3 regions of the Streptomyces sp. NPDC048057 genome follow, and region 1 is predicted to be linked to each of the others. Evidence: riboswitches for the same ligand, from Rfam matches in the RefSeq annotation. Region 1 holds a riboswitch; each other region holds the start of a gene.
The links. Region 1 has a riboswitch for cobalamin ahead of metE (5-methyltetrahydropteroyltriglutamate--homocysteine S-methyltransferase). Riboswitches for the same ligand answer to the same signal wherever they lie in the genome.
Positions count from the first base shown of each region.

Region 2: it holds a riboswitch for cobalamin, as region 1 does, so the genes downstream of both, AB0E05_RS07900 (cobalamin biosynthesis protein) here and metE (5-methyltetrahydropteroyltriglutamate--homocysteine S-methyltransferase) in region 1, are expected to answer to the same signal.
Region 3: it holds a riboswitch for cobalamin, as region 1 does, so the genes downstream of both, AB0E05_RS15925 (iron ABC transporter permease) here and metE (5-methyltetrahydropteroyltriglutamate--homocysteine S-methyltransferase) in region 1, are expected to answer to the same signal.

Region 1 covers NZ_JBEZNF010000034.1:40,158-46,608, forward strand. The annotation lists gene AB0E05_RS31400 (cytochrome P450) at 127-1,455, shown strand; gene metE (5-methyltetrahydropteroyltriglutamate--homocysteine S-methyltransferase) at 1,452-3,764, opposite strand; cobalamin riboswitch at 3,941-4,094, opposite strand; gene AB0E05_RS31410 (excinuclease ABC subunit UvrA) at 4,283-6,451, opposite strand, start outside.
Region 2 covers NZ_JBEZNF010000005.1:254,581-261,031, forward strand. The annotation lists gene AB0E05_RS07895 (cobyric acid synthase) at 1-1,476, opposite strand, end outside; gene AB0E05_RS07900 (cobalamin biosynthesis protein) at 1,473-2,450, opposite strand; cobalamin riboswitch at 2,597-2,728, opposite strand; gene AB0E05_RS07905 (hypothetical protein) at 2,898-3,125, opposite strand; gene AB0E05_RS07910 (inorganic phosphate transporter) at 3,138-4,451, opposite strand; gene AB0E05_RS07915 (class II aldolase/adducin family protein) at 4,745-5,407, shown strand; gene AB0E05_RS07920 (hypothetical protein) at 5,489-6,451, shown strand, end outside.
Region 3 covers NZ_JBEZNF010000012.1:53,742-60,192, forward strand. The annotation lists gene AB0E05_RS15915 (ABC transporter substrate-binding protein) at 1-393, opposite strand, end outside; gene AB0E05_RS15920 (ABC transporter ATP-binding protein) at 439-1,224, opposite strand; gene AB0E05_RS15925 (iron ABC transporter permease) at 1,221-2,345, opposite strand; cobalamin riboswitch at 2,436-2,583, opposite strand; partial or broken gene AB0E05_RS15930 (hypothetical protein) at 2,644-2,763, opposite strand; partial or broken gene AB0E05_RS15935 (beta-ketoacyl synthase N-terminal-like domain-containing protein) at 2,879-3,109, opposite strand; gene AB0E05_RS15940 (inositol monophosphatase family protein) at 3,123-3,914, opposite strand; gene AB0E05_RS15945 (alpha/beta hydrolase) at 3,945-5,282, opposite strand; gene AB0E05_RS15950 (SigB/SigF/SigG family RNA polymerase sigma factor) at 5,408-6,214, opposite strand; gene AB0E05_RS15955 (transketolase) at 6,410-6,451, opposite strand, start outside.

The sequences.
Region 1 (6,451 bases):
CGGGATCGGCGCGGAACCCGCCGGTCCGGTCGTGATGGGCTGTCGGGCGGACGACTCCGTCGCCTACAGTGCGGGCGGACCGCGCCCGGTCCGCAGACGCACCAGCCGCCGAACAGGAGCACCCCCGTGGCCACCCGTGTCCCTCCCGGCAGCCCGCCGCCCGAGCCGCTCCCGACCGGCCGACCGGTCCCCGAACTCGCCCCCGAAGCCGTCGCGCAGTGGCGGGAGCGGGGCGGTGACCTCGTCGACCTGCTCACCGAGGCCCAACGGCAGCTCGGCGGCGTGGCCGCGGTCCGGCTCGGACCGCGCCCCACCGTCCTGGTGACCGCGCCCCCGGCGGTGCAGCACGTGCTCGCGCTCCACCCCGACCGCTACGTCAAGCGCTCGCACCGCGCCCGGATGCTGATCGGGGACGGCGTGCTGTCGGCGACGGGCGAGGCGTGGCAGCGCCAACGGCGCCTGCTCCAGTCCCAGTTCACCGGCCGGGGCATGCGGCGTTACGAGGAGCGGATCGCCGAGGCCGCCCGGATCACCGCCGAGCGCTGGGCGGGCCACGCCCGCAGCGGGGAGGTCTTCGACGTCGGCGAGGAGATGCGCCGCTTCGCCCTGGACACCATCTGGCGGTCCCTGACCGGACACCCCGTCGACGCGGAGACGGAGCGGACCCTGGGCGAGATGCCCGCGGTGGTGGCCGCGCTGCCGAGCCTGCCGGCCGACGAGGTCTCCGCGAAGGAGGCCGTCGCCGCGGAGCTGGCCAGGATCGACGCCTTGGCGAGCCGGGCCATCGCCGCCGCCCGCGACGGCGACGAAGGACCCGACGGCCCGGGCCTCCTGCACGTCCTGATCGAAGCATCCGCAACCCGCCCCGAGTACACGGACCGGCTGATTCGCGACGAGCTGGTCACCCTGCTCCTCGCCGGCCACGAGACCACGGCCACCACCCTGACCTGGCTCCACCTCCTGTTGGACGAGAACCCGCAGGCCCGGGAGCGGGCGCTGGCCGCGGGCGAAGCGGGCACCCCCGAGCGGCGGCAGGCCGTGCAGGCCCTCGTCCACGAAACGCTGCGGTTCTACCCGTCCGCGTGGATCCTGCCGCGTTGGACGGCGCAGGACGACGTCCTCGCCGGACACGCGATCGAGGCCGGCACCGACGTCCTGGTCTGCCCGTACCTGACGCACCGCGACCCCGACGTGTGGGAAGCGCCCGGGGCGTTCGACCCCGAGCGCTTCACCACCCCCGGGCGGCGCCCCGACCAGTCGGGCAGCTACCTCCCCTTCGGGCTCGGGCCGCGGGCCTGCCTCGGCCTCCAGTTCGCGCTCCGGGAGTCCACCGTCCTCCTGGAACAGCTACTGCCCCTGTACGTCCCGCGCTTCGACGCCGTCCCGAAGGGGGCCGCGTACGGCATCACCGTGCGCCCCGACGGGCCGACGCCCGCCACGCTCGAAGCGTCCTAGCCCAGCTCCGCGCGGACGGTGCGCGCCGCGGCGACGAGGTGTTCCAGGCAGGCCCGGGTCTCGGCCCAACCCCGGGTCTTCAGACCGCAGTCGGGGTTGACCCACAGCCGTCCGGCGGGGATGGCCTCCAGCCCGGTGCGCAGCAGCGCCGCGGCCTCCTCGACGCTCGGCACCCGGGGCGAGTGGATGTCCCAGACGCCGGGGCCGGCCTCCCGCGGATAGCCGTGGGAGGCGAGTTCGCGGGCCACCTGCATGTGGGAGCGGGCGGCTTCCAGGCTGATGACGTCGGCGTCGAGGTCGTCGATGGCCTGGACGACGTCGCCGAACTCGGCGTAGCACATGTGGGTGTGGATCTGGGTGCCGGCGGCGACGCCGCCGGTGGTGAGCCGGAACGCTTCGGTGGCCCAGGCGAGGTAGTCGGGCCGGTCGTCGGCGCGCAGCGGCAGGGTCTCGCGCAGCGCTGGCTCGTCGACCTGGATCACCGACGTCCCCGCCGCCTCCAGGTCCCCGACCTCGTCGCGCAGGGCGAGGGCGACCTGCCGGGCGGTGTCGCCGAGGGGCTGGTCGTCGCGGACGAACGACCAGGCGAGCATGGTGACCGGGCCGGTGAGCATGCCTTTGACGGGGCGGTCGGTGAGCGACTGGGCGTAGGTGGTCCAGCGCACGGTCATCGGCTCGGGGCGGGAGACGTCGCCGGCGAGGATCGGCGGGCGGACGTAGCGGGTGCCGTACGACTGGACCCAGCCGTGCCGGGTGGCGAGGTAGCCGGTGAGCTGCTCGGCGAAGTACTGGACCATGTCGTTGCGTTCGGGTTCGCCGTGCACCAGGACGTCGAGTCCGGTCTTCTCCTGGAAGGCCAGCACCTCGGCGATCTCGGCCCGGATGCGCTGCTCGTAGCCGGCGGTGTCGATCCGGCCGGCCCGCAGGTCCGCGCGGGCCACCCGCAACTCGTCGGTCTGCGGGAACGAGCCGATGGTGGTGGTCGGCAGCAGCGGCAGCCCGAGGCGTTCGCGCTGGGCCGCGGTGCGCTGCGCGTACGGCTGGGAGCGGCGGGCGTCGGCGTCTGTCACCGCGCGGGCGCGGGCGCGTACGGCCGGGTCCCGGGTGACGGGGGAGGCGGCACGGGAGGCGAGGGCGGCCCGGTTGGCGGTGAGTTCCGCGGTGATGGCGTCGGTGCCGCGGGCCAGGCCCTCGGCGAGGGCGACGACCTCGGCGACCTTCTGCCGGGCGAAGGAGAGCCAGCGCAGGATCTGCGGATCGACGTCCCGCTCCAGGGCAGCGTCCAGGGGGACGTGCAGCAGGGAGCAGGAGGCGGCCACGTCGACGCGGTCGGCGAGACCGAGGAGGGTGCCGAGGGCGGCGAGGGACTTCTCCAGGTCGTTCGCCCAGACGTTGCGCCCGTTGACGACGCCGGCGACCAGGCGCTTGCCCGTCAGGCCCCCGACGGCGGCCAGCGCGTCGAGGTTGGCGGCGGCGGACTCGGTGAAGTCCAGGGCGAGCCCGTCGACCGGCGCCGCGGCGAGGACGGGCAGCGCCGCTCCGAGCCGGCCGAAGTAGGAGGCCACCAGCAGCTTCGGACGGTCCGTCAGGGTGCCGAGGAGCCGGTAGGCGCGGCGCGCGGCATTAAGCTCGGCCGGGGTGCGGTCCTGGACGAGCGCGGGCTCGTCGAGCTGGACCCAGGCGGCGCCGGCCGCACGCAGATCGGCGAGGACCTCCGCGTACACCGGCAGGAGCCGGTCCAGCAGGGTCAGCGGATCGAAGTCCGCGGCCACTCCCGGAGCGGGCTTGGCGAGCAGCAGGTAGGTGACGGGCCCGACGAGCACGGGCCGCGGGGTCAGCCCCAGCGCCAGTGCCTCCGTCAGCTCGGCGACCTGCTTGCCCGAGTCGGCGGTGAACACCGTGTCCGGCCCCAGCTCCGGCACCAGGTAGTGGTAATTCGTGTCGAACCACTTGGTCATCTCCAGCGGGGCGACGGCCTGGGTGCCGCGGGCCATCGCGAAGTACCCGTCGAGGGCGTCCGCGGCGACGGCCGTCCGATGGCGCTCGGGTACGGCGCCCACCATGACGGTGGTGTCCAGGACGTGGTCGTAGTACGAGAAGTCACCGGTCGGGACCTCGTCGACGCCGGCCGCCGCCAGCTCCCGCCATGTGTCGCGGCGCAGCTCGGCCGCGGTGGCGTGCAGGGCTCCGGCGGTGACGCGGCCCTTCCAGTAGCCCTCGATCGCCTTCTTCAACTGCCGGCCCCGACCCTGACGGGGGTAGCCGTACACGGTGGCCCGTGCTGCCGCGGCTGCGGACTCGGTGGTCACGGAGATCTCCTTCGCGAGATGAATCCCTGAGGTCCCGGTGACGGGACGGGGGCGCGAAGGGGTGACGGTGCGAAGGGCGCGCGCCGGGGCGCGGTCGTCCTTCGCCGTACACGCCGACCCGCCCACGAGGTCACCGGGAAGACCGCGCGCGGATCGTCCGCGTGCGGGCAACGGGCAGGTCTTCGGACTCGCGGGCACGCCTGCCGGTCTCCCGGCGGGCACCTACTGGCCGTCGCTTCCCAGGTCCTTCGCGGACCCAGTGCGTATGACGGCGGTCGTTCCCGCTCACCGCTGCGGGGCAGTCCCGGATTCCCACCGGGTTCCCTCTTACGACGCGTTCCGTCTGGCGGACGGGGCGAACCAGCTGCACCGGTCACCCTAGCGGGCGGTCGGCCAGCGGCGGCAGGGCGCGTCCGGCATCCGGATGGTGAGGTGGACCACGCCGACCGGGTCGCCCGCGCGCCGGGGGCGGGGCGCCGTCGCGGCCCCGCCCCCTTCCGACCACCGTCCGGTGGAGGTCAGCCGCCGTTGACGTACGTCCGCAGATGGTGCGCGGTCAGGGTGTCGCCCTCGCTGACGAGTTGCCGCGGGGTGCCGGTGAAGACGACCTCCCCGCCGTCGTGGCCGCCGCCCGGTCCGATGTCGACGATCCAGTCGGCGTGGGCCATCACCGCGAGGTGGTGTTCGATCACGATGACCGAGTTGCCGCCGTCCACCAGCCGGTCGAGCAGGGCCAGCAGCTTGTCGACGTCGGCGAGGTGCAGACCGGTGGTCGGTTCGTCGAGGACGTACGTCGACGCCTTCTCCGCCATGTGGATGGCGAGCTTCAGCCGCTGGCGCTCGCCGCCGGAGAGGGTGTTCAGGGGCTGGCCGAGCCGCAGGTAGCCGAGGCCCACGTCGGCGAGCCGGCCGAGGACGGCGTGCGCCTGGCCCGAGGGGAAGAAGTCGTACGCCTCCTTCACCGGCATGTCCAGGACCTCGCTGATGTTCTTGCCGCGCAGCTTGTAGGTGAGGACCTCGGGGGTGTAGCGCTTGCCCTCGCACTTCTCGCAGACGGTGGTGACGCCGGCCATCATCGCCAGGTCGGTGTAGATGAGCCCGGCGCCGTTGCAGGCGGGGCAGGCGCCTTCGGAGTTGGCGCTGAACAGGGCCGCCTTGACGCCGTTGGCCTTGGCGAAGGCGGTGCGGACGGAGTTGAGCAGGCCGGTGTACGTCGCCGGGTTGGAGCGGCGCGAACCGCGGATGGGGGACTGGTCGGCCACCACCACCCCCTCGCGGCCGGAGAGGTACCCGTGGACGAGGGAGCTCTTCCCGGAGCCGGCGACGCCGGTGACCACGGTCAGCACCCCGAGGGGCACGTCCACCGAGACGTTCTTCAGGTTGTGCAGCGTGGCGTTCTCGATCGGGACGTGCCCGGTGGGGCGGCGCACCGCGTCCCGCAGCGCGGCCCGGTGGCCGAGGTGGCGGCCGGTGAGGGTGGGGGAGGAGCGCAGTCCGGTGACGTCCCCCGCGTAGCCGATCACGCCGCCCTCGGTGCCGGCGCCGGGCCCGAGGTCGACGACGTGGTCGGCGATCGAGATGACCTCGGGCTTGTGCTCGACCACCAGGACCGTGTTGCCCTTGTCGCGCAGCCGCAGCAGCAGCCCGTTCATCCGCTGGATGTCGTGCGGGTGCAGTCCGGTGGTCGGCTCGTCGAAGACGTAGGTGACGTCCGCGAGCGGGGAGCCGAGGTGCCGGACCATCTTGACCCGCTGGGACTCGCCGCCGGAGAGGGTGGAGGAGGTGCGGTCCAGGCTGAGGTAGCCGAGGCCGATCTCCACCAGGGAGTCCAGCAGTTGGCCCAGGTTGCTCAGGAGCGGCGCCACGGAGGGCGCGTCCAGCTTGTGGACGAAGGCGGCCAGGTCGTTGATCTGGAGGGCGGCGCACTCGGCGATGTTCAACCCGCCGATGCGACAGTCCAGCGCTGCGCGGTTGAGGCGGGCGCCCGCGCACTCCGGGCACTCGCCGAAGACGACGGCCCGGTCCACGAAGGCGCGGATGTGGGCCTGCATCGCCTCCCGGTCCTTGGACAGGAAGCTGCGGTGGATGCGGGGGACGAGCCCCTCGTAGGTGAGGTTGCTGGAGCCGACCTTGATCTTGGTCGTCGGCTTGTGCAGCAGGTCGGCGAGTTCCGCTTCGGTGAAGTCGGCGACCTTCTTGTCCGGGTCGTAGAAGCCGGAGTCGGCCATGACCTGCCACTGCCAGGAGTCCACCGCGAAGCCGGGGACGGTGATCGCGCCCTCGCGCAGCGACTTGGACCGGTCGACGACCTGGTCCACGTCGATGTCGGATATCCGGCCGATGCCCTCGCACCGCGGGCACATGCCCTCGGCGTTGTTGAAGCCGAAGTGGTGCGAGGGGCCCACGTACGGCTCGCCGAGCCGGCTGAAGACGATCCGCAGCATGGTGTACGCATCGGTGGCGGTGCCCACCGTGGAGCGGGAGTTGGCGCCCATGCGCTCCTGGTCGACCACGATCGCGGCGCTGAGGTTGCGCAGCGCGTCCACGTCGGGACGGCCGACCGAGGGCATGAACGACTGGACGAAGCTGGTGTACGTCTCGTTGAACAGCCGCTGCGACTCGGCGGCGATCGTGCCGAAGACGAGGGACGACTTGCCGGAGCCCGAGACGCCGGTGAAGACGGTGAG
Region 2 (6,451 bases), on a different contig from region 1:
CGCGTCCGTGTCCGCGTGCTCCGCGATCAGGTCGCCGAGGCGGTCGAGCTGTTCCTCGCGCAGCGCGGCGAAGGACGTGTCCGGGGCCGGGACGAAGCGGCGGCCCGCCGCGTCGGCGACCCGCCGCAGGAAGCCGCGGCGGAAGCCGTCGCTCTCCAGCGAGCCGTGCCAGTGCGTCCCCCACACCGACCCCACCCGGCAGCCGTCCAGGAACGCCTCGCCGCCCAGCACCTCGGCGACGCCGTGGTGGATCTCGTACCCCTCCACGGGCTCACCGAGCGCCGAACCGGTCGGTCGCGCCAGGGTCTTGTCCGCGGCGAACCGGACCCGTACGGGCAGCAGGCCGAGCCCGGGCACCTCGCCCGCCCGTGACTCCACGTCGTCCTCGATGTGTTCGCCCAGCAGTTGGAAGCCGCCGCAGATCCCGAGCACCGGGCGCCCCTCGGCGGCCCGCCGCAGCAGCGCGTCGGCCAGGCCGCGTTCGCGCAGCCACGCCAGCGCCCGGACCGTGCCGCGGGTGCCGGGGACGACGACGAGGTCCGCGTCCACGAACTCCTCCGGCCGGTCCACGAACCGCACCACCACGCCCGGTTCGGCCGCCAGCGCGTCGACGTCCGTGAAGTTGGACATCAGGGGCACGGCGCACACCGCCACCCGCAGCACCTCGTCGCCGACCGGGGGAGCCACCACCGACTCGCGCACCGCGCCGCGCAGCGAGACCCGCAGGCCGTCCTCCTCGTCGATGCCGAGCCCGTGCGCGTACGGCAGGACGCCGTACGAGCGGCGCCCGGTGATCCCTTCGAGCATGTCGAGGCCGGGTCGCAGCAGGCTCACGTCGCCGCGGAACTTGTTGACCAGGTACCCGGCGACCAGGCGCTGGTCCGCCGGGGCGAGCAGGGCCGTGGTGCCGAAGAAGGACGCGAACACGCCGCCGCGGTCGATGTCCCCGACGACGAGCACCGGAAGGTCCGCGGCGCGCGCGACGCCCATGTTCACGATGTCCGTGCGCCGCAGGTTGATCTCCGCCGGGCTGCCCGCGCCCTCGCAGATGACGGCGTCGTACGTGCTGCGCAACTCCTCCAGGCACTCCACGACCGTCGACAGCAGCGCCTCCCGGCCGCCGCCCCCGGCCGGGGTGCCGGAGCCGAAGAAGCCGCGGGCGCTCATCTCGCCCACGGGACGGCCCAGCAGCACCACCTGGCTGGTGCGGTCGCTGCCCGGCTTGAGCAGCACCGGGTTCATCAGCGCGCTCGGCTCCACCCGGGCGGCCTGCGCCTGCATGGCCTGGGCCCGTCCGATCTCGGCGCCGTCGCGCGTCACGTACGAATTGAGGGACATGTTCTGGCCCTTGAACGGGGCCACCTTCACGCCCTGGCGCGCCAGCCAGCGGCAGATCCCCGCGGTGACCACGCTCTTGCCCGCGTCGGACGTCGTACCGGCGACGAGCAGTCCGCCACCGCGTCGCTGACCGGTCATGTGCCCCGCCCCTTCCGAATCCGTGCCGTCACGTGCGTACGGGCCAGCCCGACCAGCAGCCGTGCGGCCACGCTCGTCCCCAGCGCCAACAGTCCGACGCGCCGCGACAGCCGCACCGCGCGCGCCACGTCCTCGACCTCCACCGGGCGGGCGGCGCCGTTCAGAGGCGCCCGGTGCTCCGTCCGGCCGCCGTACGACAGCGTGCCGCCGAGCCGGACCCCGAGCGCGCCCGCGAACGACGCCTCCACGGGGCCCGCGTTCGGGCTCGGATGGCGGTGCGCATCGGCCCGCCAGGCCCGTGCCGCCGCGCGCGGGTCGTCCCCGGCGACCACGGCGAGCACGGCCGTCAGCCGCGCCCCCGGCCAGCCGACGACGTCGTCCAGCCGCGCCGAGGCCCAGCCGAAGCGGCGGTGCCGCGGGGAGCGGTGCCCCACCATCGCGTCGAGGGTGTTCACCGCGCGGAAGCCCACCAGCCCGGGCACCCCGGCGAGTGCGCCCCACACCAGGGCGCCCACCACGGCGTCGGAGGTGTTCTCGGCGACCGACTCCACCACGGCGCGGGCGATCTGCTGCTCGGACAGGGAGTGCGGGTCCCGGCCGCACAGGTGCGGCAGCCGCGCCCGGGCGGCGGCGAGATCGCCGGCCGCCAACGCGTCCCCGACGGTGCGCGCCTCGCGCCCCAGCGACGTGCCCCCGACGACGGCCCAGGTGGCGGCGGCGGTCAGGGCGACGGACGCGGCGGGGTGTCGGCGCGCCCCGCGTGCGGCGAGCGCCACGACGGCGACGGCGCCCCCGGCGCACACGGCGGTGTGCAGCGCGCCCCACCCGCGGTGGTCGCGCCACAGGGTGCGCTCCACGGCGCCCGCGGCCCGGCCGAAGGCGGCGACGGGGTGTCCCCGGCGCGGATCACCGAAGAGCAGGTCACCGAGGATGCCGATGGCGGCGCCGTACGCGAAGACCCGGTCGGCCCGCACGGCTCAGCCGGTCATGGGGCCGCAGGGACGCGCCGGGTGCCCCGCGGGGCGGGTGCGCCCCGGTGTTCTTCCCGGTGCGTGCAGAGCAGGTACGAAGCCGTGGCCGCGCATGTCGCATGTCCTCACTCAGGGTGTCCGCGCCCTGGTTCGACGTGATCGGCGGCGAGAGTTCCTGGCTCCCGGGGAGGGCTCCCCGGTGACAGTGGCGGGACCGCGCCGGATTCGCACCGGACTTCCTCTGCTGCCGCCGTAATGGCCCCGGCAGTCCACCACGGGGCGAGAAGGGCCGTCAACTCGCCCTTGACCGGCGGCACGCCCTTGACCTGCGGCGAAGAAGGGCAAAGGAAAGGTGTGGACAGCCGTGCGCCACGACGGGCCGGGGCGTACGTCCTCGCTGGACGTACGCCCCGGCCCGTCGTGGCGCGGTGATGCGGCCGGATCGGCCGATCAGTCGACGATGAGATAGATGCCGTAGGACACGGCCACCGCGCAGAGCGCGAAGCAGGCGTACGCACCGGTGCGCACCAGCACTCCGGAGCCACCGCCCGAGGCGCCCGCGGTCTGCTCCTGCTTGCTGAGCATCACCACGCCCAGCGAGAAGAGGCCGACGAGGGCGACGGTGGCGACGAGGCTCACGCCGAAGACGGAACCGAGGGCTTCCCAGTCGATTTTCATGTTGCTCTGTCCTTACACCGCAGCCGGGCTGGCCGGGCCGTTCTCCGACGCCGAGACCGTGGAGGAGGCGGCGGAGGAGGCGGAGGCCGGGATGGTCTTCGTGAGGTCGGCGCCGTCCGTGGCGCCCGTGCCGCCGGCCGGCGGCGGGGTGACGGCCGCGATGGCGGTGGTGACGACGCCGGCGGGCTCGTCGGCGCCCTGTGCGGCGACGCCCTCGGCCTGCTCGTCGACGTCGTTGACGTTGGTGTGGTCGACGACCTGGCGGCGGGAGATCACCCAGATCGCGGCGCTGGAGGCGACCAGGAAGACCGCGACCACGGCCACGCCCCAGTCACCCTGCTTGGTCACGAACTCGGAGGCGGCGGCGACCAGCGCGGCGGCCGGCAGGGTCAGACCCCAGGCCACGAACATCCGGGTGGCGGTCGACCAGCGGACCACGCCGCCCTTGCGGCCCAGGCCCGCACCCATGACGGCGCCGGAGCAGGAGTGGGTGGTGGAGAGGGAGAAACCGAGGTTCGAGGAGGCCAGGATGACCGTCGCCGCGCTGGTCTGGGCGGCGAAGCCCTGCTGCGGCTGGAGGTCGGTCAGGCCCTTGCCCATGGTGCGGATGATGCGCCAGCCACCGAGGTACGTGCCGAGGGCGATCGCGACGCCCGCGGAGACGATGACCCACAGCGGGGGGTTCGAGCCGGGGTCGAGCACGTCGCTGGCGACCAGGGCCAGGGTGATGATGCCCATCGTCTTCTGGGCGTCGTTGGTGCCGTGGGCCAGGGAGACCAGGCCGGCCGAGGCGATCTGACCCGCCTTGTAGCCCTTGTCGGTGCCCTTGGCGTCCGTGTTGCGGCCGATCTTGTACGTCAGTCGGGTGGCCAGCATCGCGGCGATACCGGCGACCAGCGGCGCGGCCACGGCCGGGATCAGCACCTTGGTGATGACAGTGCCGCTGTTGACCGCGTCGAAGCCGACGGACGCGACGGTGGCGCCCACCAGGCCGCCCATCAGGGCGTGCGACGAACTGGAGGGCAGACCGACCAGCCAGGTCAGCAGGTTCCAGAGGATGGCGCCGACGAGCGCGGCGAAGATGACTTCTGGGGTGATGCCTGATTCGTCGACTATGCCGCTGGAGATCGTCTTGGCGACCTCCACCGACAGGAACGCGCCGACGAGGTTGAGCACGGCGGACATGGCCACCGCGGTCTTGGGCTTCATGGCGCCGGTCGAGATGGTGGTCGCCATCGCGTTGGCGGTGTCGTGGAAACCGTTCGTGAAATCGAACACGAGAGCTGTCACGATCACAATCGCGAGCAGCAGCGTGATGTGTTCCATTTACCCAGGCAATCTTTGGACGTCAGTGGCTTGCCGAACGTAAGTAACCTGGGTGAACGGAAGGTGAACTGAGGCGGGACTCACGGTGTCTCCAAGCGGTTCTCCTGATTCCGTTTGCGTCTCGTTCGCCGTGCGGACCCCTCCCGCCCGTGCCCTCCCGGCCGCCCGCGGCCCCACACCGCAGGGCGGTCGCCCCGGTGGCGCCGATCTCCCGCCGCTTTCCTGTGACTTTGTGGTGATATGCATCACGGGCCCTCTGGGCGACCGCGACAGCGGCTGACAGGATTCGACGCATGACCGAACGGACGTCCTACGACGAGATCGAACACACCTGGCGCGCCCTGGTGGCCACCGCCTGCCGCAGCGCCGCCGACGGCCTGGTCGTCGGCACGTCCGGCAACGTGTCCGCCCGGGTCGGCCCGCTCGTCCTCGTCACCCCGAGCGGAGTGCCCTACGACCGGCTCACCGACCGTGACGTGGTCGCCGTCGACCTCGAAGGCCGCCAGGTCATCGGCTCCCTCGCCCCCACCAGCGAGCTCTCCCTGCACCTGGCGGTCCACCGGTCCGGCGCCGGCCGCGCCGTGGTCCACACCCACGCCGTGCACGCCACCGCCGTGTCCACCCTCGTCCCGGAGCTGCCGCCGATCCACTACATGGCCGCGGAGGTCGGCGGACCCGTCCGCGTCGCCCCGTACGCCCCCTACGGATCCGCCGAACTCGCCGCGAACGCCCTGGCCGCGCTGGACGGGCGCGCCGCCTGCCTGCTCCAGAACCACGGCACCGTGACGCTGGGCGACACCCTCGACCAGGCGTACGACCGTACCGCCCAGCTGGAGTGGATGTGCCAGCTGTGGCTGGCCGCTTCCGGCGTCCCCGGCCGCACCCCCTCCCTGCTCACCCCCGCCCAGCTCGCCGAGGCCGCCACCCGCTTCAAGGGGTACGGACAGCGCCCCTGAGAACCCCCGCCGGCCGCCGGGCGCGACCCGGGCGGGTGGCGCCGGCTGGCAGGGCGCCGCCGGCGTGCCGACACTGGAACGGTGCGTCCGGCAACAGCGACGGCGGCAGCCGTCACCCTCCTGACAGGCGTCGGCGTGGCCGTGGCGGCGGCTGCCCGGTACGCGAGCGACGCGACGCTCCGCGCCGCCCCGGGGCGGACCCCGCCGGGGGAGCCCCGGCTCACGGTGCACGCCACGGCCGCCGGTCAGGTGACGCTCACCCGCAGCCTGGCCTCCCGCCGCCCCGGCACGTACGGCCTCGCCGGCGCGGACGTCGACGCCATCGCCGGCCCCGTGCTCGACGGCCTGTCGAACTCGCCCGACACCGTGGTGCGCCGGCTCGAACGGGTCAGCCGGGGCAACCTCACCCCGGGCACCCGGGTCCGCATGACGCCCCGGCTGCACACCGGCACCCCCACCGAAGCCCTCGGCATCGACCACCGGGACGTCACCGTCCCCGGCGAACTCGGCCCGCTTCCGTCCTGGTTCGTCCCCGGCGTCCGTGACACCTGGGTGATCGCCGTGCACGGCCTCGGCGCCACCCGCGAGCACCCCATGAACCTGCTGCCGTTCCTGCACCGCAGGAGCCTGCCGGTGCTCGGCCTCGGCTACCGCGGCGACCCCGACGCGCCCCGGCCCCCCGACGGACTCAACCACCTCGGGGACCGGGAGTGGCGCGACGTCGACGCCGCCCTGCGCTTCGCCGTCCGCGGCGGCGCCCGCCACGTCGTCCTGTACGGCTGGTCCACCGGCGCGGCCATGGTCCTGCGCGCGGCGGCCGACTCCGCGCTGCGCGGCCACGTCACCGGCCTCGTCCTCGACTCCCCGGTCCTCGACCAGGAGGCCACCCTGCGGGCGCTGGCCCGCGCCCGGCACACCCCCGGCCTCCTGGTGCCCCTGGTCGTACGGACGGCCCGCGCCCGAGCCGGGCTGTACGCGGAGCCGCACCCGGTCGCCGCCGTAGCGCCCGCCGTCAGCGTCCCCACCCTCCTCTTCCACGGCCCC
Region 3 (6,451 bases), on a different contig from region 1:
CCAGCCGGCGAACACCAGATCGGCCCGTGCGTCGAGCACCAGCTCGGTGTTGATCCGCTTCTTGGACAGCCAGGGGGTGCGGTCGTAGCCGCCCTTCCAGGGGACCCGGTGCACCGAGCCCTTGGTGTCCGGCATCACGAAGCCGGCCATCCGCTCCTCCAGGCCGAGCGCGAACATGATCTCCGTGATGCCGACGTCATTGGTGACCACCCGCTCGGGGGCCTTGGTGAAGGTGCGGCGCTCGCCGCAGTTCTCCACGGTGACCGGGTAGTGGCCGCGTGCCGCGTCGTCCCGGTCCCCCTCGGCCGGCTCGACGGTGGCGCCGCAGCCGGTGAGGACCGCGACGGTCGTCAGCAGCAGCGCCGGAGTGCGCAGGGGGCGGGGAAGGAACAGCACGGTGAGGTCTCCTTGGGGTGCGGGTGGGGAGGGGCACGGGGGTCAGGCGGTCGGGCCGTCGCCCGGCAGTCGGTCGAAGAGGAGCTGCAACGCGCCCGACGCGGGGTGCCGGACCCGGTGGGCCCGGACGCCGAACACCTTCGCGAGCAGATCCGCGGTCAGCACCTCCTGCGGCGGTCCGTCGGCGACGATCCGGCCGCGGTCGATCACGTACAGGACGTCGCAGTGCGCCGCCGCGAGATTGAGGTCGTGCAGCGCCGTGAGCACGGTGAGCCCGCTGTTGCGCACCAGCGGCAGGACCTCCAACTGCTGGGCGATGTCCAGGTGGTTGGTGGGTTCGTCGAGGACGAGCACCCGGGGCCGCTGTGCCAGTGCCCGGGCGATGAGGACCCGCTGCTTCTCTCCCCCGGACAGGGACAGGAAGCCGCGGTCCACCAGATGGGCCGCACCCACCGCGTCCAGCGCGGCACGGCAGGCCGCCCGGTCGTCGGCGGTGGTCCTCGCGGCGGCGCGCTGGTGCGGCAGTCGCCCCATGGCCACCACTTCCCAGGCGGTGAAGTCGAACTCGCCGACGGTCTCCTGAGGGAGTGCGGCCACGCGCCGCGCCCCCTCGCGCGGGCTGAGGGCGTGCAGGTCGGCGCCGTCCAGCCGGACGGCGCCGGCGGACGGGCGCAGCGCACGGTAGGCGCACCGCAGCAGGGTGGACTTGCCGCTGCCGTTGGGGCCGACGAGGCCGACCAGCCGGCCGCTGTCGGCGTGCAGGGAGACGTCCCGGACCAAGCGCGCCCCGTGGACGGTCACGGTCACCTCGTCGATGTCGACGTTCATGCGCGGCCTCCGAACGCATAGCCGCGACCGCGCAGCAGCAGGACGAAGCACGGGACGCCGATCACCGCGGTCAGCACGCCCACCGGGAGCTCGGCGGGGGCGAGCACCACCCGGGACAGGACGTCCACCCAGACCAGCAGGACGGCGCCCGTCAGCGGGGCGAGCAGGAGGACCTTGCGGTGGTCGGCGCCGACGAGCATCCGTACGGCGTGGGGGACCATGAGCCCGACGAAGCCGATGGCACCGCTGACCGCGACCACCGCGCCGGTCACCGCGGCGCAGACGACGAAGAGCTCCCGGCGCAGCCGGTCCGGGTCGACGCCGAGCGCGGCGCAGGTCTCGTCACCCATGGCGAGGGCGTTCAGCCGCCGTGCGGAGAGCCCGAGGTGGACGAGTCCGGCGAGGACGGCGCCGGCGGCGACGGGGACGGCGGCCCAGTCGGCGCCGCCGAGGCTGCCGAGCAGCCACATCATGGCCGAGCGGGCGGCTTCGCCGTGTTCGGCGGCGAAGACCATGAAGGTGGTGATCGCCGTGAACCCGTAGGACAGGGCGGTGCCGGTGAGCACGAGTCGGACGGGGGTGAGTCCCCCGGCGCTGCCGGCGATCGCGTACACCAGGGCCATCGCCAGCAGGGCCGAGACGAAGGCCGCGGTGGACAGGGCCCAGACGCCGAGTGCGGCGAAGGCGCCGAAGATCATGACGGCGTTGGCGCCGACGGCGGCGCCGGAGGATATGCCGAGGACGAAGGGGTCGGCGAGCGCGTTGCGCACCATGGCCTGGACCGCGACGCCGATCGCGGCCAGGCCGGCGCCGACCACGGCGGCCAACACGGCGCGCGCAAAGCGCAGTTCCCAGACGATGGTGTACTCGGCGACCCGGTCGGCGGGGACGGTGCCGCCGGTCAGCCCGGCCCACAGGTGGGACAGGGCCCGGCCCCAGCCGATGCCGGACGCCCCGATGGCGACGGCGCAGACCACGGAGAGCGGCAGGGCGAGGGCGAGGACCAACAGTAAGGGGAGCACCGGCACCCGTCGTTCGGTCGCCGGCGCCGTTCCGGGGTGCGGGGGCCCGTCGCGTTCCGTCGGTGGGGGTGCCGGAGTCCCTTCGGTGCGTACGGCCACGAGCGGAGCCTCTTTCGGCTCGGGCCGTGCACCCCGGAGGAGCGGCACGGAGCACCGGGCCGGGCATCCTCTCGCAGTCCACGGCGAGTTGACAGGATCGTGTGCCGCCGTGGGTGATCGGGCTCACGCCGTCCCGGGCCGGGACGGCGTCCACCGTTGCGGGTCAGCGCCGGATTTCAACCGGACTTCCCCCACAGGGCGCAGGAAGCGTAACCCGTCGGCGCGCCGAATGACTTCGGCGGCCGTGACCGATGTTCGACTTCACCGACCCCACGAGGAGGGGCCCGGTGGTGCGTTCTGCGCCCACTGCCGCGCCGAACGCTGCGGCCTCGACCGGGTCCCCGACCGGTGTTCCGGTTCCGTGCGGTTCCCCGTACTGCACGCCGTCCCGTTCGGTGCCGGCACGGCGGTGTGCCAACCGGACGGCCTCTTCCTGTCCCGTCGTGCTGGGGACCCTCAGGGCGCCGGAGGATGTCCACGACGACGCTCGGTCCGCGCAGGTCCAGGGCGTACGAGACGCGGTGCGCCACGGTCCCGCGGTGGGCGCCGGTCATGGCGCAGCGCGCGCCGGTCTGGCCGGCCCGGGCCAGCACCGGTCCGGAGGCGTCCCACATGGCGCCCACGAAGACGCCCGCGCCTCGGCCCGCGAGCCGCCCGGGTCGGCGGCCGGCGTCCTCCAGCGCCTCCCGGGCGAGCTCCAGTACGAGCCGCTGCTGCGGGTCCGTACCTCGACACCCCAGCTCGGGTAGCCGTCGACCGTACAGCGGGGCCCGGCGCTCACGCCCCGATGGCCGCCATCAGCAGCTCGTGCGTCTCGGCGTCCGCGGCGACGACGAGCCCGCGGCCCGTCGAGCCGAGCGGCGCCCCGTCGATGCCGGTGACCACGCAGCCGGCGGCGCGGCACAGCGCGATGCCGGCCGCGAAGTGGACGCTGTCGGACAGGTCGCCGCCGTCGGTGACGTACGCGGCGCGCCGCCCGGCGGCCACCCAGGTCACGGCGAGCGACGAGGAGACGACGCGGGGGCGGAAGTGGTCGGTGAACTCGGGGCGCGCCAGCAGCTCCACCGCCCGGAAGCCGGGGGCGCTCGGGAACGGCGGGTCCAGGTTGACGTCGACCAGGCGCGAGACGGGCGACGGCTCCAGGGGTGCGGTGACGCCCTCGTGCCGTACCCGCGCGGTCGTTCCGTCCGTGTGGAAGACCTCGCCGGAGAAGGGGTCGGCCACCGCGGCGGCGCCGCCGCGCAGGGCCACGTTGACGGCCACCACGGTGGTGCCCACGGCGTAGTTCAGGGTGCCGCACAGGGGGTCCACCAGCCACTGGCGGGCGGTGTCGGCGGCGCCCTGTTGGCCGCCCTCCTCGCCGAGCAGGGCGTCCTCGGGCCGGGCGCTGCGGATCACGTCGAGGATCGCCTTCTCACCGGCGACGTCGGCGGTGGTGGCGAAGTCGCCGGCGCCCTTGTCGATGCGGTCGAGCTGCTGGCCGTACAGGTCGCGCACCACGTCGGCGCCGGCGAGCACCGCGGCGATGGCGACCTCGACGTCGTCGTTGACCCCGCTTGAAGTGATCATGCGGTGCAGCGTACCGCCGGGGTCGCGGCGCTACGGTGTGCGGCCCTTGCTGGTCTCGACGCCGACCACGCCCTTCAGGCCGGGCAGTTGCCGGCGGCCGGTGAGCAGCGCGTCGGTCGTGGTGTCGCCCCCGAGGTGGCGGCGGAAGAAGGCGGTGGCGTACTCCACGGTGATCCGGCGCTGCGTCGCCTCGTCCAACTGCCGGTCCTCGCGCTGCTCGCCGTCCTGCGAGAGGCAGTGTCCGGGCTTCTTCCCGGGTACGGCGTCGTCCTCGGCGTCGACCTGTCCGCTGGAGGGCGACCACTGGGTGTTGGGGTAGTTGTGGTTTCCGCCCCTGGGGGTGAAGCGGTAGATCGGGACGGTGTTGGCGTCCTTGTTCCAGGCGAAGAACTGTCCGGCGTTGACCCGGTCGCAGGAGCCCCACAGCTCGGCGAACGGGACCTTGGTCACGGGCTCGTTGTCCCAGTTCGCGGTCGGTCCGATCGCGAAGACGGCCTTGATCTGCACCCCGGCGGGCCACTTGCGGTGCCGCGGGTCGGCCGCGTGCTGGAACACACCGCCGCCGCCCATGGAGTGGCCGAGCGTCCCGACGCGGCGGAAGTCGATCCGTCCTCGGAAGTCGGCACGGCTCGGGCCGCCGGTCGCGGTGTCCTTGAGGCCGCCCTTGAGCGGGCCCTTGCCGGCGGCCAGGTCGCGCCAGAGCGCGAGGTGTCGGTCGATCAGCTCGGCGCGTGCTTCGTAGACGGTGTCGGCCTGGCCGGAGCTGGTCGCGTTGATGCCGTTCACGCCCGTGGAGACGACGATGAAGCCGCGCCCGGCCAGCTCCTGCGCGAGGTAGTCGTAGCCCGCGCTGCTCGGCAGGGGTGGTACGCCCGGGCGGCACGGCCAGGCGAGCAGTTCCTCCGCTGCCGCCTCGATGATCTTCTCCTGGCGGGCGGCTTCGGCCTCGTCGCCGGCCGCCAGCGCGGCGTCCCGTGCGCGTTTCGCCGCGGCCAACCGGTTCCGGGCCGGTCGGTCGGCGCACGTCGTCCACTGGCCGTGCTGCATCACGATCAGCGGATGACCGCCCCGGGACAGGTCACGCGGGTGGTGCACCACCGCGGCGAGTTCGTTCCGCCCCTGGAAGGGCACCTTGGGCGCGAAGGCGGTGTCGCCGAGGTCGTACGTCGCCCTGACCACCGCGCCGCGGGGCACGGCGGGCACTCGGTCGGCCGGTGCCTGCTCGACGGCGACGGCAGGTGGGGCGGACGGGGCAAGGAGGCACGTCGAGACGACTGCCGCGCCCACGGCGGCGAACGCACGGAAGGCACGGCGCCGGGGTCGTCCGTGTCCGCGCGGGGCGTTCGGGTCCGGTGTCTGGTTGGCCACGCTGAGGGTTCCTGTTCTCTCCGTCGACGCCCTGGTCACCGTCGACCCCGCCATGGTCATGTCGACCCGTCAGAGAGTTGTCAGGAAGCGATCAGGAAGCGATCACCTCGGTCGCGTCGGCCGCCTCAGATGCTGCCGGCCCCCACGCCCGCCTGCTCCCGCAGCCGTGCGCAGGTGCTGGTGAGGAGCCTGGAGACGTGCATCTGGGAGATCCCGAACTCCTCCGCGATCCGGCTCTGCGTGAGCCCCTGGAAGAACCGCAGGTAGAGCAGGCGCCGCTCCCGCTCGCTCAGCTCGCCCAGGAGCGGCTTCACCGCCTCCCGGTCCACCACCGTCTCCAACGCGGGATCGGGTGCGCCGAGCGTGTCGGCCAGCGTGGCGCCGGATCCGGGCCGGCCGTCGAGGACCAGTTCGGCGTCGAGGGAGAGCGCCGTGTGGGCGTGGAGGGCGGAGAGCCCCTCGCGTACCTCGCACACCGCGAGTTCGGTGCGCTCGGCGATCTCGCGCACGGACGGCTCCCGGCCCGACTGGGCCAGCTCCTGGTACACCGAGCGGACGCGGGCCTGGAACTCCTGCGTACGGCGCGGCACCCGCACCGTCCAGCTGTGGTCGCGGAAGTGCCGGCGGACCTCCCCCGTGATCGTCGGTACGGCGTAGCTCTCGAAGGGCGCGCCGCGCCCGGGGTCGTAGTGGTCGACCGCCTTCACCAGGCCGATCGCCGCGACCTGGCGCAGGTCGTCCAGCGCCTCGCCGCGGTGGCGGTAGCGGCCGGCGATGCGGTGCGCCATCGGCAGCCACGCCCGGACGACCTGCTCGCGCAGCACGTCGCGTTCCGGACCGTCGGGGAGGACGGCGAGACGGCGCAGCTCGGCGCTGGTGTCGGGGGCGTCGTGGTGGGGGTGTCGGCCATGTCGTCCACAGGTGGCGCTCATCACTGCTCCGGGGGTCGTTCGCACCGCGGAGAGCGGAGGTGCCGCTCCGGCCCGGGTGGGCCTGGCAGGCGCTGACGGGCGGCGGGTGCCGGAGCGTCGACGGCGCACGCCTGCACTACCACCACCCTGACAAACTCCCCCCGCTCCCGCATCCCCGGCCGCCGGAGCAGCGGATCGGGGCGGATCAGCGGCAGATCAGCGGACGACGGCCGCGCCGACCAGCAGCCGCACGGCCGC